Regions from separate parts of the Priestia sp. SRI_019 genome, predicted to be linked through region 1. Evidence: riboswitches for the same ligand, from Rfam matches in the RefSeq annotation. Region 1 holds a riboswitch; the other holds the start of a gene.

Region 1 (11,429 bases):
CAAGATATCCGTTGCCCCTAATTTTGTATGTAGATGCTCAACTGCTGCGTTTACTTCTTCCATAGAAGAAACATCTGCTGTTGCATAAGCAACTTGTACATCAAATGCTTCTAGTTCAGAAGCAACAGCCTTTAAATCTGCCTCTGTACGAGCAATTAAACCGATATTTACGCCTTCTTTTGCTAATTCAATCGCAGTTGAACGACCGATGCCTTTTCCTGCTCCTGTAATAAGAGCTACTTTGCCTTTAAGTGATTGTGCCATGTATAGACTCCTTTCAATGTTCCGCATAAACATTCTTCATAATAACAAAGAATTATCCATTACTATCCTATAGAAATGCACAAATGATGTCAAAAATAAAGATTATTAAAATGGCTTCAAGTATAAATTTCCTTTTCATACAAAAACTATAGAGACTAAAAAGAAGAAATTCCGTTTCTTTTCGTTCAATGTAGTGGAGGATGAACAATGCGTATAAAAAAACTATCTGAGTTAACGAATAAATCCAAACAGCGGAAAGAAAAAGCTGATGAATCGAAGGACTCTAAGGACACTAAGGATACTAGTGCTTCTTCTACACAGGAAGAGCAGAAATTATCGGAGAGGGTGGGAGATAATTTATCCCGCATGAAAAAAGCACTGGGACAGAGCACGGATTTAGTTGTGCGAGAGTTTCGAATTTCGATTGAAGAAAAATTTACTTTAGGTGTTGCTTACATCGACGGATTAGTAAATAAAGACGAAGTTGAACACTATGCGCTGGACTCCATTATGCACTATCACGATGAACATTTAACACATGATGATGGCATCGTTAATATGTACGAATTGATTAAAAGCTATAGTTTGGCAGCGGGTGAAATCATGGAAGCAAAGACACTGGATGATGCTCTTCTTCATGTGTTATCAGGAGACACCGTACTGTTTTTAGAAGGGTATCAAACGTGTATTGTGGCAAGTACAAGAGGGTGGAGAGACAGGGCTGTTTCTGAACCACAGTCTCAAACCGTTGTAAGAGGGCCTCGAGACAGTTTTACAGAAACACTGCGAACGAATACCGCATTGATTCGGCGCCGAATAAAATCTCCAAAACTTTGGATTGAATCACAGCAAATAGGAGAGTTTACAAAAACGGATATTGCGCTCGTTTATATAGACGGCATTGCGGATGAACAGATCATTCAAGAGGTAAAGGAGCGTCTTTCTAAAATTGATATAGACGGTATTTTGGAGAGCGGATATATCGAAGAGTTGATTCAAGATGAAGATTATACACCTTTTCCTACTATGCATAACACGGAGCGTCCAGACTCCGTGGCAGCAGGTCTTTTAGAGGGGCGAATAGCCATTTTAGTAGACGGTACACCTTTTGTATTAATGGTTCCTGCCCTATTTATTCAATTTTTTCAAGCGGCCGAAGATTATTACCAGCGCGCAGATATTAGTACATTGATTCGCTTAATGCGCTACATGGCATTTTTCTTAGCTCTTTTAACACCTTCTGCTTATATTGCTTTAACTACTTTTCATCAAGAGATGCTTCCTTTTGCTTTGTTAATTAGTATTGCAGCTCAAAGGGAAGGTGTTCCTTTTCCAGCTATTATTGAAGCGTTTATTATGGAAATCACGTTTGAAATTTTGCGAGAAGCAGGAGTCCGATTGCCTCGAGCAGTAGGTTCAGCGATTTCGATTGTGGGAGCACTCGTTTTAGGAGAAGCCGCCGTACAAGCGGGATTAGTTTCACCTGCAATGGTTATCGTTGTATCCATCACCGCTATTAGTAACTTTGTGTCACCTGTGTATGATATGGCTATTGCAGTAAGGATGCTGCGCTTTATTTTAATGGTGTTAGCAGCTACTTTTGGCTTGTTCGGTATTATCCTGGGGTTAATTTTAATGATTCTACATTTATGCAGCTTAAGGTCATTTGGAGTCCCTTATATGACACCTATGGCTCCATTTGTGAAGCGTGATCAAAAGGATGTTCTGATTAGACGTTCGATCAAAAAAATGAAAACAAGGCCAAAGCTTATTAACGAGAAGAATATTTCACGTCAAAAGACGCAAAAAAACTAAACTGTGTAAAGGTGGCCGTTTACTATGAAAGCATTTCTAATGTTATGTATCTGTTCAGTGCTATTAAGCGGCTGCTGGAGCAGTCGAGAGTTGAATGAACTAGCCATTACGGTTGCTGTCGGAATTGATAAAGCAGAAGATGGCATCATTGTTACAGTTCAGCTGATTAACCCTGGTGATATTCAGGCCAAAACCCCTACAAACGGGCCTTCTGTTACCACATTTTCTATTAAGGCTTCGTCTGTAATGGAAGGGTTAAGAAAAATAACGACAAAATCTCCGCGGAAAATTTATCTTTCTCATTTACGAATGCTTGTCATTAGCGAAAGCATGGCGGAAGACGGTATCGCTGAAGTGCTTGATTTCTTTGCTCGGGATCATGAAGTGCGTACCGATTATTTTGTTGTTATTGCTAAAAACACGAAAGCAGCGAGCGTGCTGAACGTATTAACAACAATCGAAAAAATACCAGCTAACCACATGTTTGCTTCATTAGACGTATCACAGCGTATTTGGGCACCAACTAGAGGAGTAAAGTTAAATGAACTGATCAGTAATTTAACCAGCGAAGGAAAGCAGGCGGTGTTATCAGGAGTATTGTTAAAAGGCAATGTGAAAAATGCAGGCGATATGTCTAGTATTTCTCGCACCAATCTTTCCACCCTGCTAAATTTCAAAGGGTTAGGTGTCTTTCAAAATGATAAGCTTATCGGCTGGTTCAATGAAGACGAAAGTAAAGGATATAACTATATTACAGGAAATGTAAAAAGTACGTTAATTGTTATTCCATGCGAAAAAAAAGAAAAACAGCATGATATCATTGGAGTAGAAATGCTTCGAACGAATGTCAAGGTGACAGCTACTATGAAAAATCATAAACCTCATATTCACGTTGATTTAAAAGGAGAAGCGAACGTGGCTGATGTAGAGTGTCAAGTGAATTTACAGGACCCAGCTGTAATCAATATGCTCGAACGAAAAACAGCAGCTGACGTAAAAGAAAAAATGAATGATGCAGTAGAAAAAGCTCAAAAAACCTATAAAAGCGATATCTTTGGTTTCGGCGAAGCGTTTTACAGACAAGATGTAAAGAAATGGTACAAAATGAAAAGAGACTGGAACAGAATTTACGCAGAGGATTTAACCGTCGATTTAGATGCAAAAGTTCAAATCCGTCGCTTAGGCACGTTAAATAACTCATATATGAAGCAAATGAAGCATTAAGGAGAAAGAAAATGGAGGGATTTATCGCCTTACTTGTACTGCTTGCTTATTTGACTAAAAAAACAATGATCAACTTCCGAAAGGAAAAGTATTATCGTGAAATAGCCGTCTACCTTTGTCTTATAGGTTTGGGTCTATTCTTTTGGGGATCGATTACACTCCGTAAAGAAGTTCCTACGCCTCTGTACTTTTTAGAGGCAGTAATTAAGCCTCTTACTAGAACCATTCATCATCTGTTATTCACGTGAGCAAGCATGTAGGAGAGAAGGTGTGTATGATGCAAATAAAGGAATTTATTAGTCCAAAACAATTTCTTTTTTTAATTTATGTTTTTTGTATCGGAAGCGCCATCTTGGCAGTTCCGGCTACGTTATTAGAGACGAATAGACAAAATGCGTGGTTTTGCGGTGTGCTTGCTATTGGCTTTGCACTTTTAATCGTTGCGGTGCTTTTATGGCTGATTCAGCGTTACCCTCAGCAAACGTTCATTCAAATAGCTAAACAGGCGCTAGGTCCTTATGCCGGAACGTGTATTTCTCTTATTTACATTTTCTTTATGTTCATTCAATCTACGTTTTCGCTTCGAGACATCAGTACATTTATGACCACTCAAATTGTCCCTGAAACGCTGCCTACGTGGATTCATGCCCTTGTTCTTTTAGCTGTTATATACGGAGGGTATCTAGGTATTGAAGTGGTAGCGAGAACCGCGGAAATCTTTTTGCCGTGGATTGTGGTCCCCTTTTTATTGTTAATTGTTTTAAATGTTCCTCAGATGAAAATTGATCGTCTTTACCCTTTGTTTGAATTCCGCATGGCTGATTTAGTGTTAGGGACCACGTATTTCTTAGGAAATCCGTTTATGGAATTGATTTTTGTGCTAATGATTACGCCTCATATAAAAGATGGCAAAAAGGTAAAAAGAATGTTTGTTATCGGCACTGTCGCATCGGGTTTGACGATTACGATTGCAGTTGCGGCTTGTATATTAGCTCTTGGTGCGAATATTGCGTCGATGCACAGCTACCCAGTTTATTTATTAGGAAAAATGATTTCGTTAGGTGCAACGATTCAGCATGTTGAAGTATTAGTAGCTATTATTTGGATGTTATCTATCTTTTTCAAAGTTGTCATTGTGTTCTATGCTATTCAGTTAAGTATCGTCCAATTGTGTAATTTACGGGTGCGCAATTTTTTAAGCTTTCCTTTAGGTCTAATTATTACAGGCGTGGCGTATTACATTATTCCCAATACAGCGTACTTCAATTATTTTGAAAAATATTACTGGCCGTTTTATTTATTTGTACTAAGCGTTTGTTTTCCGTTGTTATTTATTGCTCTTTCTTATATAAAGAAAAATAAGGCAGCTAAAGGCGATAGAAGCCAACAAACATAGCATTATTTATAAGCATGTGGTATAATACGATGACAATTCAAGAAGAAACGCCGTACACGTTTGTATACGTACGGGAGAGGTTCGAAAACTCCCTCTATAAAAAACTAAGATCATCGTTGATGACAAAAGACACGGTTTTAGCGTGTCTTCTTTCACGTGCTTTTCTATCAACACGTCTTTGTGACGTGTATGCTGGCGAGGACGTGTATCTTAGTTGCTTTTTAGGGAGATTGCTGGAAAAGAGCAGTCTCTTTTTTGTGTTATAAAATTAGTCACAAAGGGAACGAACGGTTCAATAAAGTTTCTTCTTCTTTTGATTTCAATCAAAAAGGAGACGAACAGTAATGATGAAAAATGAAAAAGCGATTGTTGTATTTAGCGGAGGTCAAGATAGCACAACATGTCTATTTTGGGCTTTGAAAAACTTTAAAGAAGTAGAAACGGTTACTTTTCAATACGGTCAGCGTCATAGCCAAGAGATAGAGGTAGCAAAAGCTATCGCAGCTGATTTAGGTGTGAAGCATACCGTACTAGATATGTCACTTTTAAATCAATTAGCACCAAATGCCTTAACGCGAGATGATATTGAGATCGAGCAAAAAGAAGGAGAGTTGCCTACAACGTTTGTGGACGGCCGCAATCTGTTATTTTTATCATTTGCATCCGTGCTGGCTAAAAACAGCGGAGGCCGTCATATCGTAACAGGCGTTTGTGAAACTGATTTTTCGGGATATCCAGACTGTCGAGACGTATTTGTGAAATCGTTAAACGTCACGCTTAATTTATCAATGGACTTTGAGTTTGTGATTCACACGCCGCTTATGTGGATTGATAAAGCAGAAACGTGGGCGTTAGCGGATGAGCTAGGAGCGCTTGAATATGTGCGTGAAAAAACATTAACGTGCTACAACGGTATTGTTGCTGACGGATGCGGCGAATGTCCTGCATGTCAATTGCGAAAACGCGGGTTAGATCAATACCTGCAAACAAAAGAAGGAGGAGAGAAATAATGTTGCAACAAATGTATCCTCAAGTATTTCATAACTATGAATATGAACTGAACAAAGATATGCAGTTTGCTGCGGCACATTTTGTTCCTCACACAGAAGCAGGTAAATGCCGTCAAGTCCATGGACATACGTATTTTGTAAATCTAACTGTTGCCGGAGATACATTAGACGAAGCGGGCTTTTTAGTAAACTTTGCGCTATTGAAAAAAATTGTTTCTGGTCAATTTGATCATACATTATTGAACGATCATTCTATCTTTAACGAAGAAAATCCAAATGATTTTCCTACAACTGAAGTTGTTGCTCGTAAAATTTATGAGTTGGTTCAAGAATATCTAGACACACTACCAAATAAGCCTTCTTGCGTACAAGTATTCGTGCGGGAAACGCCGACAAGTTACGTAGTTTACCGCCCAAAGAAGGTGAAAAAACGTGGCTAATACAATTCCAGTACTTGAAATATTCGGACCAACGATTCAAGGGGAAGGAATGGTTGTAGGACGTAAGACGATGTTTGTTCGTACCGCAGGCTGTGATTATTCCTGCAGCTGGTGTGATTCAGCTTTTACGTGGGATGGATCAGCTAAAAACGATATTCGTCAGCTAACAGCAGAACAAATTTGGACGGAGCTAAAAGAAATTGGAGGCGAGTGCTTTGATCACGTCACCATTTCTGGAGGGAACCCTGCGCTTATCAAGGCGATTGGTTCACTTGTAGAGCTTTTGCACAGTCAAGGGGTAAAAGCAGCTCTTGAAACACAGGGAAGCCGTTATCAGGATTGGTTCCTAAAGATCGATGATTTAACGATTTCCCCTAAGCCTCCAAGTTCATTAATGAAAACAAATTTCCCCGTATTGGACGATATTATAGAGACATTAATAAAGGAAAAACGCATGGCACATATAAGCATAAAAGTCGTTGTATTTAATGATGAGGACTTTGAGTATGCAGCGTCTGTTCATGAACGTTATCCTGAGGTTCCATTTTTTGTTCAGGTAGGCAACGAGGACTTAACGACAATCGATAATGCGTCGTTAACACAAGAATTGCTTAAAAAGTATGAGTGGTTAATCGATAAGGCAGTGGCAGCTAAAAACATGAACGATGTAAGAGTTCTGCCGCAGGTTCACGCCCTTGTTTGGGGAAATAAACGAGGCGTGTAAGCGCATAGCAAAAAATTTACAAAGAAAAATAAAAACAGATATATACAAAATAAAAAAACGCTGTTAGAATGACAATCGTAGAAAGAGAGGAAATGCAAATGAGCGGTCGAAAAGATGAAGAATTAGAAGGTGTATCACTCCTTGGAAATCAAGGAACAAATTATTTGTTTGAATATTCACCAGAGATTCTAGAAGCATTTGATAACAAACATCCAAATCGTGATTATTTTGTGAAATTCAACTGTCCGGAATTTACGAGCTTATGTCCAAAAACAGGTCAGCCGGATTTCGCAACCATTTATATTAGCTACATTCCAGATGAAAAAATGGTAGAAAGCAAGTCGTTAAAGCTTTATTTGTTCAGCTTCCGTAACCATGGAGATTTCCATGAAGACTGTATGAATATTATTATGAATGACTTAATTAAACTGATGAATCCAAGATATATTGAAGTATGGGGAAAATTCACACCACGCGGCGGGATTTCAATTGATCCATATACAAACTATGGCCGTCCCGGTACGAAGTATGAAGAAATGGCTAATTATCGCCTGATGAATCATGATTTATACCCAGAAACAATTGATAATCGTTAATTCGAACAAACAGGTTGTGTATGCAACCTGTTTTCCATTGCAAAAACAACAGGTGAGAAGGTGAAAGAATGTCACAGAGATCAGCATTAGTATTAGGTGCAAGCGGACTTGTTGGTCAAGAACTTTTAAAAATGTTATTAAGCAACAGCTTATATAACCATGTGACAGTGTTTGTTCGAAAAAAGCTACCAATCGAACACACAAAGCTACGTCAGCTTGAAATTGATTTTTCAGAGCTTGATAAGCACGAAGAATGCTTTGCAGTTGATGATGTATATTGCTGTTTAGGCACGACAATGAAAAAAGCAAAAACAAAAGCGAAATTCATTAAAGTGGACTACGAATTTCCTTTAAAAGCGGCTAAATGTGCAGAAAAATATCGCTGCAAAAACTTTTTAACGATTACAGCAATTGGTGCTGATCTTCGTTCGCCATTCTTTTACAGTAAAGTAAAGGGGCAAGTAGAAGAAGATATCGCAAGCTTATATATCCGTTCTACTCACTTTTTCCGCCCATCGTTATTATTAGGCAAGCGCCAAGAGTTTCGCCTATTTGAAAAAATTGGGGGATACACGTTAAAGTCGTGTTCATTTTGCCTTGTAGGAAAGTGGAGAAAGTATCGTCCAATTAAAGCGTATAACGTAGCCAAATCGATGATGAAAGCTGCTCTTGAAGATAAATGTGGCGTTCATGTACATGAAAGTCAAGACATTTATACAGGTGAATGCTATTATTCGTTTACCAACGGCAAGCGAGTATTATCAAAATAAAGAAAAGCCTCTTCATAAGAAGGGGCTTTTTTTCTATCTTCCGTCACCATCCGCATCTCCACCGCTATCTCCATCGCCATCATGATCGTGGTTAGAAGCAGATTCACTCCAGCTTGTGTAGGAGTTAGAATCTTCCTCGGCATAATTCATGGGTTCAACGGATGTTTTTTTATTTGAAGTTTGTTTGCGTTTAAAAACGAACTGCACGATGAAAAAAAGAATGACAATAAGAGCAACGATAAACAATACAGTATCAAACATGCTAGTAATTCCTTTCGGTAAGAAGATAGTAGTAGCTTGTTCTTATTGTCACACGAAAATAAGCCCCTTTCAAGAAAAAATGGGGCCTGTTTTTGTTTCTTTAAGGAAACTTTTTTTATCTCAGCCATATATTATTGTATAAAGAAACATTTTAGAAAAGAGGGAGTACAGTGAAAAAAAGTTCGAAGGATGTTAAGGTGCAACAGTATATTTACCTCATGTATAAGCTGGGGATTATTACAGAAGAACAAAAGAATCAATTCTTTCAAAACCAATAAAAAAGCAACCGCTTTTGCTTTCCGGCTGCTTTTTTCCTTTACATAGCTGGATTAATGATGGTGTAGTTTTTGTGGTTGACAACAGTTCGCTGTTCTAAGTCTAAATCACGGTAGTTTGTCATGTAAGTCAAATCTACAATCACGGAGTTTTCATTTACTTTTTCGACAATGCCCTGTAAGCCATTTTTAAATTCTATCAAGTTTCCTACCTCTGCTATTTTCATGATTTATCGCTCCTTTGTTTTAAATTAGTTCATTATAATTTTTTGAATAATTTTAATTTTAAAAATAGTAAAACTAGTTAGCGTTTTCTTTTTTACAATTTTGCCTTAAAACTGGGAATTAGTAAAGAGTTTTTTGAAAAAATATAAAATAAAATTGAAAAAATAAGTAAAATGTGCTGAGAAATAAAAGGAATTGGTAGCTTTGAAGTGGTAGCTTTAATGAAAGAGAGAAGCAGGACAGTTCCATCTTTGTGTATCTTTCGTTATAATAAACGAGGTATAATCTTGTCATAAATTATAAGAATTAGAAGGTGTAGAAATTGAAAGATACTGGACTCGTGCTCGAAGGAGGCGGTATGAGAGGCCTTTATACAACTGGAGTTTTAGATTACTTTATGGAAAGAAATCTGTACCTTCCGTATGTAATTGGCGTTTCAGCCGGCGCTTGTCATGCCACTTCTTATTTATCTAGACAAATAGGAAGAAGTCGCAAAGCTAATTTAGATTTTTTAGAAGATCCTCGCTACTTGTCGTGGAAAAATTATTTTAAAACAAAAGAGATATTTGGAATGGATTTCGTTTTTGATGAAATTCCTAATCAGCTTCTTCCATTTGACTTTGAGGCATTTGCTGAGCGTACAGAGAAGCTTGTAGTAGGAGCAACGGATTGTGTGACTGGAGAACCCGTTTATTTTGATGAGTATGACCGGGACATTCTGACAGCGGTTCGCGCTTCTAGTTCCCTTCCATTTTTAGCACCTGTCGTTACATATAAAGGAAAAGAGCTGTTAGACGGAGGAATCAGTGATCCGATTCCAATCAAAAAAGCAGTGCAGGATGGATATAGAAAAAATATTGTTGTGCTAACGCGAAACGAAGGATATCGAAAAAAGAAATCAAATATGCTTTGGTTATTGAAGCGCAAATATCGTCATTATGATGGGCTGACTCGTGCGCTTGAGAACCGCTATAAATTGTATAATGAAACATTGTCATATATTGAAGAACAGGAAAGACAGGGGAATATCTTTGTGATTCGTCCGCAAACCCCTCTTGTAGTAGGGCGGATTGAGAAGAATCGTGAGCGTCTTGACGCTCTTTACAACCAAGGATATAAAGAAGCTGAAGCTCAATTTGCATCTCTGCAAAATTGGCTGAACAGTTAAAAGCGAGGTGAAACTGAATGGATGAACAAACAGCCATAAACATGTTGAATGAGTTAAGTGAAGGAAAAGTAACCGAAATTAAAGTCAAAAAAGAAGACTTTCTTGCTTTTCGCCCTTTTTTAGTAAATCGCCCTGATTTCAAACATTTTCGTGGAATAGCTGGACGCGGTGGGAATTTTACCTATACGTATCTAGAAATTCCTAGGAGCTAAACGAAATGATGGCATTATTTGATTATGCCTTATATAATGGATGTATGAGCCTGTACAGTAGAGAATATACTGTTACAAGTGCTTGTGCGTTTATTTAGTAACGTACGGTAAGAGCGAATAAACGTGTTTAGTTATAGGAGGGATATTATGGATGAGTTTCGAAAAAGTACAGCACCTTTTTATTTTGCAGATCATATATGGAAAGATAAAAATGGAATGACGACTTATGGGATGCTGTTAACGAACCGGCCCGAAGATGACGGGGACTATGACCTCCATTCGTTATTAGAAGAAGCATATGTAGATCATAAAAAAATTCTAATTACTACTGTTTACGACAACAGTGAACAGCAGTTGACCGGATACGTGATACATTTATCAGATGATCAAGACGTCTTTACGTTTATGGATGATACGGGTGCTAAGCTAGTGATTGATTTCTATGATGTTGTAGAAATTGAGATCGAAGATTAAAAAGAGCTGAATGTTGATTACAACATTCAGCTCTTTTGTGTAAAAGTAGATGAATTTAAATGTTTATCATAAGAATTATAAGGGAAAGACAAATGAAGAAATTTCTGATTAAACTGAAATAAACCGGGAAAATATACCTGTATTTCAGAAAAATTACCGTTATTATGACAAAAAACAAGGTACAATGTCATAATTGTGTTCCGAACGTAATTTTGTTCATCAAACTTAAAGAAATGTAATTGAATCGTTCGGTGAAACCCCTATATAGCTATGATAGAGTAATACCATACGAAATTTCAGGAGGTATTACCTATGAAACATAGTTATATGAAATCAATGGTAGTAGCTTGTTTAGCTACTCTTTCATTTATAGGTTTTAATGCAACAGCTACGGCTGCAACTAATTATAAAGTAGTCAAAGGCGATAGTCTTTGGAAGTTAGGTAAAAGATATAGTGTAACAATTGACGATATTAAAAAATTAAACAATCGTCAAGGAGATATGATTTATATTGGTGAAACATTAGCGATTCCGAGTAAGACAAAAGTGCTGGCTGCTGAAACAACGGAACCTTC
Region 2 (11,429 bases), on a different contig from region 1:
CTGTTCCAGGTGACGGAGCTATTGAATTTGATGAAGTATTTACTACGCTTGCCACTTCGGATTATAACGGATGGTTTGTCGTAGAAGCAGAACAGGATCCAGCCCTTGCTAATCCTTTTGAATATGCGTTAAAAGCAAGAAACTTTATTAAAGAAAAAAGTGGTCTTTAATTTCCATTGTAAAAGATTTTACGCCTTTTATGCGTTTATGAAAGGAAAGGAGGAGAGGAAATGAAGCCAACCATTTATAGTGTGGCTGAAGAAGCAGGTGTATCAATTTCTACGGTATCAAAAGTCATCAATCAAACCGGTCATATTAGTGAAAGAACAAGACAAAGAGTAATTGAGGTTATGGCGCAGTTGAATTACCATCCAAGCGTCGTAGCATCTGCTTTAACAGGAAAACCTACTAAAACGATTGGGCTTCTCGTACCTGACATCTCCAACCCTTTTTTTGCCGATTTGGCAAGAAGCATAGAAGACCGAAGTCATGAGCGAGGTTTCCATGTTGTAATGTGCAATACCGATAACGATGCGGAAAAAGAGAAAAAGTATCTATCGCTGTTAATACGTCAGAGAATCGACGGTTTAATTGTAGCTTCTGCTTTTCGCAATGCTAATCTTTTAAAAAATATGCTTAAGCAAGATATACCGATTAGTGTTATTGCTTCAGAAATTCCTCACATATCCGTTAATACAGTGACAGTGGATGACTACAAAGGGAGCTATTTAGCGACTGATTATTTGCTGTCTTTGCATCATAAAAAAATTGCGATTATTACAGAAAATGCAAAAAGCAATCACGCCCGTTTAGATGCTTTCCGAGACGCTATGCAAGAAAATGGAATCATCGTGCCGCCTCAGCACGTTATTACGACCGAAGCAAGTATTCAAAAAGGATATGAAAGTGCTAAGCAAATTTTTTCAATGAAGGAGAAAGTGACGGCTATTTTTGCTTGTAACGATTTACTGGCTATCGGAGTTATCCAAGCTGCAAAAGAATTCAAAATTGATGTACCGCAAGGCTTATCAGTGATTGGCTTTGATAATACGGTTCTTTCTACTACCATTACGCCCATGTTGACGACAGTAGCACAACCGACAAAAGAAATGGCTGTAAACGTAGTGGATTTGCTGGTTAGAGAAATGAAATATCCAGCGATGCATAAGGAACATTTGCTTCTTGAGCCAAAATTGATTGTTCGGAAATCAACGGCTCCATTACGAAGGGAAGCCACAGCATCTATAAATAATTGAACACAATCAAGAATATTGCCGTTAATAAAAAATCCTCATAGTCACATATTTAAAAGAATTTAGAGAGTCTATGAAGAAAAATGAGTAATTAGTAAATTCTTATCGCGCTACTACATAAAGGAGGAATTCAAGGATGTTAGGTAAATTAGGTGAATTAAATAAAGGATACAACGTACTTACAGAAATGACCGGTCAGCACAAAGATATGCTGATGGATATTGGGATTTATAAAATGTCCCAAGGAAAAGAGGAAACTTTACTAGACAGCAGCAGTGAAACGGCTATTCTTTTACTAGAAGGAAAGGTAAAGCTAGAGTGGGAAGGCCATTCGAAAGAAATTCAGCGCCAGTCCCTATTTGAAGAAGAGCCTTGGTGTTTGCACGTTTCAAAAAATGTGGAGGTCAAAATTACTGGGCTTGCCGATAGTGAAGTACTAGTTCAAAAAACGGATAATGAAAAAGAGTTTTCATCAAAATTATATACGCCCGAAGATTGTCAAAACACAGTGGCTGGTGAAGGAGTATGGGAAGGTACTGCTCAGCGTGTAATCCGAACAATTTTTGACTACAATAACGCTCCTTACTCTAACCTTGTTATTGGAGAAGTTATTTCTTATCCAGGAAGATGGTCGAGTTATCCGCCTCATCATCATGACCAGCCCGAAGTGTATTACTATCGTTTTGACAAGCCGCAAGGATTTGGCTGCGCAATGGTTGGAGAAGATGCGTACCGTGTAGTTGATAATAGTTTTATTACAATTCCTGGTGAATTGGATCATCCTCAAGCAACGGCTCCTGGGTATGCAATGTACTTCTGCTGGATGATTCGCCATCTCGACAATAATCCGTGGACAGACCGTATTATGGAAGAAGAGCATAAGTGGTTATTAGAGCCGGATGCAAAAATTTGGCCTGAAAAATAAATAAAGATCTTTATACGAAATGGGTCTCAAATGTTGAAAAACCTCGACTGAAAAATAATTATGCGTAAAATAATAGTTTATTTTTGTAAAATATGTTTTTATATGTTAAAATATAGCTTGTATTAATATTCAGGCGATGATATCGCTCTTTGCTGCAGATTCCTTTTTAGGAGTCTCTTTTTTTTTGGAAACTGAAGCAACAGATAAAGACGATTCATATATAAATTAAAAAGAAAAGGAGATAAGCGTAAGCCGCTTATCTCCTTTTCTTTTTAGCGTTATCTAATGCTAAGTTCTTTTTCACTACTTTTTCTAAAGCAACTTCCACGTGAACATTTTTTTCATCGATGTCATTCACAAGCACGACGGTTCCTTTTCGTCCTTTAATCTTTAAATCATCACCCGTAGAAGGAATGTTTTCCCTCAGCTGGCTTAATAGAAGCTTTCTGTTTTCAAAAAAGTGAACAGCCACCATTTTATCTCACCTAATTTCATATGATATGTGTGATACAAAGATGTGTATATGAAATCCTTCCTATACACTATGTCGCCAGAGGTGGTTTTAGAACACATTGAATAGACAATTGTTGCATCGATATATGAGATAAATAGGGTGGCATAGTTATAAATCTTCTATTCTTGGACATACTTATACTACTAATCTAAAAAGGGATGTGGATGAAAATGAAGGTGGCTATCGGATTAAGTGTATTTACGGTCGTTACAGGAGCAATTGCGTTAGGGTCAGTTTACTTTTTAGCAGGTATCTTTTCGTTTTTCTTAACGGTTTTTTCATAAAAAAATCCACCAAGAGGTGGATTTTTTATTTAGCAGCGGCTTTTGTTTCATGAGGCGAATTGCCGATAAATCCAAATTTTCCGCCGACAACTTCTTTTACTTCGTGGATGACAATAAAAGAATTCGGGTCAATTTGCTGGATTTTCTTTTTAATTTTTAATAACTCGTTCTTTTTAATAACAACGTAAATAATACGTTTATCTTTGTTGGCGTAGTAGCCGTATCCGTAAAAGATGGTGGCTGCATTTCCAAATTCACTGGTGATGACTTGCGCTATGTCTTTATATTGATCGGACATAATCGTCATTGCTTTTTTGTTGTGGAAACCTTCGATAACGACATCTACGATTTTGGCACAAAGATAGACGAATATAAAAGTATAGAGCATGTTATTGACGCCAATAGCGAAAACCGATGCTAAAATAATGACACTGTCCATGTAGAACATGCTTTTAGAGATATTATAGCCTTTTGTATAGTTTAATAAATAAGCTAAAAGCGTTGTTCCACCAGTCGATCCATCTGCGATAAAAATGAGAGCAAGTCCTGTTCCCATTAGTAAAGCCCCGAATACAATTCCTAAAATCATGTCGTGAACGTGAAAAGGAATATAGCTGACTAGACCGAGGAAAACGGACGTCATGACGGCTCCTAGAATCGTATAAAGAATCGTTTTTTTTGTTAGAAATTTATAGGCTAAGGCAATAAATATAAGGTTTACAAGAAATGTGCTGATACTTGTAGGGATATGAAATAAATAATATAAAACAAGAGCAATACCAACCGTACTTCCGTCACCTAATTTATTTGGAATGACGAAAAAATCAATGGATGCAGCAACTAAAAGTGCGCCGACGATAATTAAGATGATGTCTTTATAGATTGTTTTCAATATGCAAACCTCCTTGATTATTAGGATATTTTCATGTTTAATCTTGTTTTTACTAGTGTTTCACAAATGATAAAATAAAAAACGTCTTAGAAATTGTCTAGTTATAAAACTGATCAACTTCTAAGACGAAGAATTACGATACGTGTATAGGTCTTAATCCGACTTTTCTATGCTTCGATGTCACCGATTATATAAACCTCTGACCGCTATGTCAACGCTGTGAGAGATGTTCAACTTTTCAAAAAATAGAAGGCGGTTTCCTACATAAAAAAAGAATCCTTTGCGATGACGCAAAGGATTTTCAAATTTATTGGAATAGGGGGAATACGTTATTAGGATTACCATTTTCATAAATTAATATACCTTTATTTTTTTAAAAGATTTATTTGTTAATGACGATTGAAAGTTTGTAATTCACATGCTGATTTAGCTCTGTCAAAAAATCATTTAGTTCTTCATTTGAATGAAATTTGCATTCTAGTAAATAGCAGCCATCGCCGCTGATTTTAAAGTTGTTGATAACGTACTCCTGCTGACTTTCTAAAAATGTAAGGTAGGGGTGGTGATGAATGCTCTGCGTATAGATATTTAAAAATGCATGGATGGTGTAGCCGAGTTTTCGTTCATCAATGTTAATTGTATAGCCTTTGATAATCCCTTCATCTTCTAACTTTAATACTCTAGCAGAAGCGGCTTGTCCGGTTAAATGCACTTTTTCTCCTAATTCTTTCATCTTTATACGTCCATTTTTTGATAGCTCTTCTAGTATGCGCTTATCTGTATTATCTAACATAGCTACAAATCCTTTCGTATTTCAAATCAAAAGGGTTAACTACTTGATGTCACCTATGTATACTGATACGTCTTCTATTTTATACTAAAGAAAAGTAAGAAAAAAGAGCAGTCAATATGCAAGGTATAGAAACCGGCAGTAGTTTGTAAACAGCTAGATTGACGAAAGCTTAAGCATGCTGTATGATTCTTTGAGTGTTTACGTGGTTCGTAACCATCCCACGTTAAAAAACTAAGGAGAGAATAGTAAGATGAATATAAGAACACTTTGCGTCAACGGTCTTTTAGCTGCTATGTATATTGCTGTCAGCATGCTAATCCAGCCGTTTGGCTTCACCAATATCCAATTTCGTATATCGGAAATGTTCAATCACTTAATTGTGTTTAATAAAAAGTACGTGTACGGCATTGTGCTAGGAGTATTTCTGACGAATTTGTTTTTTTCACCAATGGTCGCTTATGATCTGGTGTTTGGGGTAGGACAATCCGTGCTATCATTACTCATTACCATTTTTTCTATGCGCTACATTAAAAATATGTGGGCTCGTATGCTTGTTAATACACTTGTATTTACGTTCACGATGTTTATTATTGCTTTTGAGCTGCACCTAGCATTTGACTTGCCATTTTTCTTTACGTGGCTAACAACAGCCGTTGGTGAGTTTGTTGTTATGCTTGTTGGAGCACCAATTATGGCAGCAATTAATAAACGTGTACAATTTAATAAGCTAGTTGGATAAAAAAGATGTGGCTGTGATAAATCTCACAGCCACATCTTTTTTTCTTTGTTATTCTATAAGTGTAGTGATAAACCCCTTATTATTGAAGAGCTTTTCACGCATGGACAAATTACCCATATCTAGCATGTGAAAAGAGCAGGTCGCGTTTGCGATCTGCTCTTTTTGCGTAAGGCAATAGGAAGTATTCGGTTAGATTATTTTGAAAGAAGGAGTGACAAATCTCACAGCACATTCTTTTTTCTTTTGTTACGATATACATATAGTTGGCAAACTCCTTATCGAAAAGTTTTTCGCACAACAACACATTACCTATGCGTAGCAATTAAAAAAGCAGACCGATAACGGTTTGCTTTTTTAATTGTATTTTTTACCATTAAATAACTTTTTTGAGTTATAATTGTAAAATAACCTTTGTTACTAGAGAAGGGATTGTTTTTTGAATAGGAAGTTAGCAATTCTTGTTTTATTAGCGTTAGCTATTGATGAGCCCGACGTAAAGTGCATAGGGTATTGGAATAAGCTTGATGATTACCATCAATTTTCTTTTGGAGGATCCTTGAAGCAAGAATAATATATAACTATTTGTTAAATGGTGGAACTGAGCGTAAGGATTGATAAAGGCGGTGAATGAACAGTGAGTGTAGACACGGATAGATTGATTAGCTTTTTTATTTTATGGGGAACACCCGCTGTTTTTAGTATAGTAGAGTACTTTAAACTGAGTAAAACTGAAAAAAAAGAAGCGATACGAGACTTAATATCTTTAAAATCTATTGTAACAACAGGATTTATATTGACCGGAGGAGTGATGGCGAGTTTAGGCAGGTTGTTATCTCTGCTGCCTCTCCACGTTATAGGTACTTTTATTTTAGCTATTGGTGGTATCGTGGGCGCTGTTGAAGCATGGAAGACAGAAAAAAAGAAAAGTATTGTTATCCTTGTTTTAATAGTATCTATGATTGCTTTTACATTTGTAATATAAATTCTGCATGTAACAAGAGCTGCTCAACCCGTGAGCAGCTCTTATCAGTTTCTTATTTATTGTGTTTCAAGATGCTGATCTCTTTTCTTTAACGTAAGAGCGAGCAAGAACGAAACGACGGCGAAAGCGATGGCTACATAATAGACGGTATGAACCCCGCTTGTCATACTTTTTATTTGTAGCAGCGTTTTATTCGTTTCGTTTGATTGTTGAATAAAGTGCTGAGAAGCCATGGTCATAATACTTGTATACAAAGCGGGTCCAATCGCGCCTGAAACTTGGTTAATCGTATTTGAAATAGCTGAACCGTGGGCATGAAGCGGTTTTGGCACTTGATTTAAAGCAAGCGTCATCACGGGACCGATGCTTAAACCTACGCCAATTGTAAAGGCTGCGTATAAGATGGCTGCAGTCGTCGTGCTTGTTCCGCTTGAAATAGTAGTGAACAAACTTAAAATAAATGTTAAAAGGACTAAGCCCGTTAAAAGCAGCGGTTTAAATCCGATTTTGTCAAACAAACGTCCTCCCACCATAGCTGTTAGAGCCAGCGTTACACCGCCTGGAAGCATAAGAAACCCTGTTTGCAAAGGAGACAGTCCCGCAGCCGTTTGGAAGTATAGCGGCAAAATTAACATCATTGAAAACTGAATCATCATAATAAGAAACATTAAGAAAATCGATCTTGAAAACACAGACGATCTAAAAGGCTTCATATTAATCATAGGAGAATTCAGCTTTGTTTGCTGTCTGACAAATAAAGCAAGAGCTATGACGCCAATTATGAGCGTAAGCCATACGATAGGATTACTCCATCCCGTCTCTTCACCAGCTGCGCTAAATCCATAAACAACTCCTCCAAACCCAATCGTAGAAAGAATCACAGATGGGATATGAATTGTTGGTCTAGATGTTTCAGAAACGTTACTGAGCTTGAAAAGAGCAAATAGGAAAATAAGCGCCGCTGCAATTAAAAGACCTAGAAATATAATTTGCCACGAATAGTATTGAATAATTAATCCTGAAAGAACCGGTCCTATTGCCGGTGCAAATAAAATAGCTACGCTAAAAATCCCCATTACGGTGCCGCGTTTGCTAATAGGCACGAGTGTTAACATTGTGCTCATCACAAGAGGTAAAATAATGCCTGTCCCTAATGCTTGAATCATACGGCCCACAAAAAGCAGAGAAAACCATGGAGTAATAAATCCAATGAAGGACCCAATTAAGTAAAAACTCATAGCCGTCACAAACAGCTGTCTTAATGTGAATCGTTGAATTAAAAAAGCAGACACCGGAACAGAGATGCCAATTACAAGCATATATCCGGTAGTTAACCACTGAGCTGAGCTCGTTCTAATGTGAAAATCTGAAATGATACTTGGCAAGGCCACGTTCATTACCGTTTCACTAATTAAGCATAAAAAATTTCCTAGAATCAAAATGAAAAGGATAAGCTTACTTTGTGTACTCATTTTTTCTTCTGTTTGTGTCATAAGTGACCTCCTTTTACTAAATTAATTTTTGTTTGCGAACAGCTTACCAATTTGGTCAGCTGCAATTTGCATAGGGACTGTACTATTTTTAGTTAATGAAAGAGTATAAGCCCCTTCAATCCAAGACTGTATAGCTGAACCTAGCTGTCTTGCTTCCTCTTGTTCATAACCTGAACAAACTAACTTATCTGCATAAACTTGCTCCCACTCGTTATACACGGCTTCACAGGCCATGCGAAGCGTTGCGTTTGATGACCATACTTCACTCGACATAGCAGCGAGAGAGATATCCGCTTCATTTTCCACTTGTTCAAACATTCGATCAGCCATCAGTTTTATATGATATTGAATAGCTGACGCGGCATCTTCATGAGAAGCGAGGGATTTTTCGATATAAGCTTTGACTCTTTCTCCCGTTTTTTGAATAGCTTCTTTTGCTAACTGTTGTTTTCCATCCGGAAAATAATAATAAATAGATCCTCTCGGAGCGCTGCTTTCTTTTGTAATTTGACTTAGACTGGTGGCGTGATAGCCTTTTTTGCGAAAAAGTTTAGCAGCTGCGCTTAAAATTTTTTCTTTTGAATTGGTTGGTTCCATGAAAACAGCTCCCTGATATAATTACTAGTTGATCGGTCAGTATAATGGTAGCAACTCTATACTGATCAGTCAATCCAGACGTTTAGGTCTTGTATATAAGTAAAGATTGATGCAAGCTTCACAGGTGTAAGCATTGATTGAAATGTTAAGAATAAGGTTACAAAGTATTTTGGAGCTATACTTCTATTACTGTTAAAAAAATATGATTAAGTAATGAAATTAAAAGCAGACGAGAAGCGTATAGCATGTTACGATAGGGACGGTATAGAAATTGGCATATGTCTGTTTCTAATAGAAGAGATAAATTTTAAAATTTTTAAATGTAAGGTTGTGATTCACCTGAGACTGAATAAATTTATTAGCGAATCTGGAAAGGCGTCAAGACGCGGGGCAGATAAGTTAATTAGTGAAGGAAGAGTAACCGTTAATGGAAAGGTTGCAAAAGTCGGAGATCAAGTTAAGCCTGGCGATGATATTCGAGTAAGCGGCCAACAGCTTCGGATTGCTCGAAATAATGTATATATTGCGCTTAATAAACCAGTCGGCATTACAAGTACGAGTGAAAAAAAAGTAAAGGGAAACATCATTGATTTAGTCAATCACCCTTTGCGTATTCACCACGTTGGACGACTTGATAAGGATTCAGACGGCTTAATTTTACTTACAAATGACGGCGATATTATTAATGAAATTTTACGTGCAGAAAACAAGCATGAAAAAGAATATATTGTTGCAGTAGATAAGCCAATTACACCGGAGTTTATCAAAAACATGTCTGAGGGAGTAAAAATTTTAGGCACAAAAACGCTTCCTTGTGAAGTGACACAGCTGTCTAAGTATGAGTTTCAAATTATTTTAACACAGGGTTTAAATCGTCAAATTCGCCGTATGTGTGAAGTGCTTGGATATGAAGTATACCGCCTTCAGCGCACGCGTATTATGAATATCCATTTAAACAACTTACCTGTTGGGCAATGGAGAGATTTAACGAAAAAAGAGCGTACGCAGCTATTCAAAGAATTAGACTATGAACCTAAAGAGTGGTAAATCAAAAGACACCAGCCTGTTAGACTGGTGTCTTTTTTATTCGCATACAACTACTTGTCTAGAAAATACGCTTTTGCGCGCTATGCAGCGATCTGAAATAGAAAAGCCAGCTTCATGAATCATATGGTCAATCGTATCTACTGTAATCACGACCACTTTATCCGCAAAGCGGCGAGCGTGTTTTAAAATAGAAAGCTGATCTTCAGGCGTCGCATAGGTGTAGAGATTGTAAGGCATGTCGATGATAGCTACATCATAGTGAGTTGTAACATCTGAAATCGGTCCAGTTTTGACATCACCGCTTAAACCGAAATGCGCAATATTTTCACGAGATCCGTCGGTCACAAGTGGATTGATATCGCGTCCTACAATATCAATGCCCATTGAAAGGGCTTCTACAAGGACTGTACCGATACCGCAGCATGGATCAATCGCTTTGATTCCTTCAGGGTTTGGAACGGCAATGTTAGCTACAGCTCTTGCAAGGCGGGTACTGAGTGCTGTAGAGTATTCACGCGGTTTCTTCAAATGATGCAGCCATACCGCTTCGCTTTTTTGATATTTCCCAAAATACCAGCGTCCTTCAAATGGAACAATGCCAAACAAATGGTCAGGGTTATGCAAGTCTGCTTCTGCTACAAAATGCCAACCCACATCACGTTCAATAGCACGCTGACCTTTATAACTTATTTTTTGATCTTTTTCCAAGTCATTAATTTTCATGAAAATGAGTTTAAATGTTTTGTCTCCAAGGTCAATATCTTCTACTTGCTTACAAATATCAGCAAGGTCATCTGATTCATACATAATATCTAATCGCTCTTTGATAAAAGGGCTTCTGCTTGGATCAAGTTTAACGGCACTTTTTATGATAGGTTTCTCAGTTTCAATGTCAAAAAGAGAGCGTCTCTCTAATTGACATAGTGAGAGTTCCTCTTCGCTGCATGCGTATGTGTAGATATACTGAGGCAGCTGCGTATGGTTATTCAATATTGTATCATCCTTTATCGTATCTAATTATCCTTCTTCTCAAACAATAGCGAGAAAAGAAGAGAAAAGCAACGAATTTAAATATATTTGGCCGTGAATACTAAATTGAAGCGCTACATAGTCCACTTATTTGACAAAACATGCTAAAATAACTGGTGATAACCTGCATGTGCTGCTGTCTATACAAAAGAACTGGATCAAGGTTTCTCAAAAATCATTTACACACTGCTGACATTTTGATGAATAGGAGAGGCTGCGTGATGTCTAAAAGTGATCATGAAAAGCAACAGATGAGTCGGGCTGATATGAAAAAAAAAGCCAAAACATCCTCGCAAAACCTTGTGATGAACGTACTCATTGCCATTGTATCTGTATGTATTTTAGCTCTTATTATAAATGTTTTTGTACTAATGAAATGAGCCGTTATGCTGCTCATTTCTTTTTAGTAGGTTCAGCTTTTATTGAAGCGTTTGAGGTCTCTTTCACTAGAGAGCACATTGTGAATAGCATATCTTTTTTTAACAAATGATAGTTGTGATATGATGAGGCAATAATATATTAGACAAAAAGCTGGAGGTTACTTAGTGTGCCATTACTTAGATTTGATGTAATAGAAGGAAGAGATGAAAAAGAGTTAAAAACATTACTAGACGCTGCTCACCGAGCGATGCTAGAAGCCTTTGGCGTCCCGGAGCGCGACCGTTATCAAATTGTACATCAGCATCCTGCTCATGAAATGATTATTGAAGATACAGGTCTTGGCTTTGAGAGAAGCAAGGATTTGGTTATTATAAGTGTAACGAGTAAACAGCGAACAGAAGAGCAAAAGCAAGCTCTTTACAGATTAATTGTAAAAGAGCTTGGAGAGAGCTGCGGCATTCAGCCAAACGACATTATGATTTCGATTGTTGAAAACGGTA

Evidence for each region. A riboswitch is a leader RNA that binds a small molecule or an ion and turns the genes downstream of it on or off. The one in region 1 is predicted to bind preQ1.
Region 2: another riboswitch for preQ1. It lies ahead of AC2YJL_RS23680 (QueT transporter family protein); the one in region 1 lies ahead of queC (7-cyano-7-deazaguanine synthase QueC).

The regions. Positions count from the first base shown of each region.
Region 1 covers NZ_JBYCZN010000002.1:1,421,691-1,433,119, reverse strand. Annotated here, with positions in the region: gene AC2YJL_RS17545 (3-ketoacyl-ACP reductase) at 1-264, opposite strand, end outside; gene AC2YJL_RS17540 (spore germination protein) at 472-2,079, shown strand; gene AC2YJL_RS17535 (Ger(x)C family spore germination protein) at 2,104-3,303, shown strand; gene AC2YJL_RS17530 (hypothetical protein) at 3,315-3,551, shown strand; gene AC2YJL_RS17525 (GerAB/ArcD/ProY family transporter) at 3,578-4,699, shown strand; PreQ1 riboswitch class I at 4,770-4,813, shown strand; gene queC (7-cyano-7-deazaguanine synthase QueC) at 5,044-5,709, shown strand; gene queD (6-carboxytetrahydropterin synthase QueD) at 5,709-6,149, shown strand; gene queE (7-carboxy-7-deazaguanine synthase QueE) at 6,142-6,873, shown strand; gene queF (preQ(1) synthase) at 6,972-7,469, shown strand; gene AC2YJL_RS17500 (NAD(P)H-binding protein) at 7,538-8,239, shown strand; gene AC2YJL_RS17495 (hypothetical protein) at 8,273-8,500, opposite strand; gene AC2YJL_RS17490 (YkvS family protein) at 8,817-9,002, opposite strand; gene AC2YJL_RS17485 (patatin-like phospholipase family protein) at 9,323-10,168, shown strand; gene AC2YJL_RS17480 (hypothetical protein) at 10,186-10,380, shown strand; gene AC2YJL_RS17475 (hypothetical protein) at 10,528-10,854, shown strand; gene AC2YJL_RS17470 (cell wall hydrolase) at 11,167-11,429, shown strand, end outside.
Region 2 covers NZ_JBYCZN010000006.1:17,967-29,395, forward strand. Annotated here, with positions in the region: gene iolE (myo-inosose-2 dehydratase) at 1-170, shown strand, start outside; gene AC2YJL_RS23655 (LacI family DNA-binding transcriptional regulator) at 231-1,256, shown strand; gene AC2YJL_RS23660 (5-deoxy-glucuronate isomerase) at 1,390-2,178, shown strand; gene AC2YJL_RS23665 (hypothetical protein) at 2,435-2,653, opposite strand; gene AC2YJL_RS23670 (YitT family protein) at 3,002-3,868, opposite strand; gene AC2YJL_RS23675 (Lrp/AsnC family transcriptional regulator) at 4,251-4,661, opposite strand; PreQ1 riboswitch class I at 4,858-4,902, shown strand; gene AC2YJL_RS23680 (QueT transporter family protein) at 4,912-5,400, shown strand; gene AC2YJL_RS23685 (hypothetical protein) at 5,837-5,971, shown strand; gene AC2YJL_RS23690 (hypothetical protein) at 6,035-6,382, shown strand; gene AC2YJL_RS23695 (DHA2 family efflux MFS transporter permease subunit) at 6,439-7,875, opposite strand; gene AC2YJL_RS23700 (TetR/AcrR family transcriptional regulator) at 7,897-8,472, opposite strand; gene rluF (23S rRNA pseudouridine(2604) synthase RluF) at 8,812-9,519, shown strand; gene AC2YJL_RS23710 (TRM11 family SAM-dependent methyltransferase) at 9,556-10,509, opposite strand; gene AC2YJL_RS23715 (hypothetical protein) at 10,770-10,928, shown strand; gene AC2YJL_RS23720 (tautomerase family protein) at 11,096-11,429, shown strand, end outside.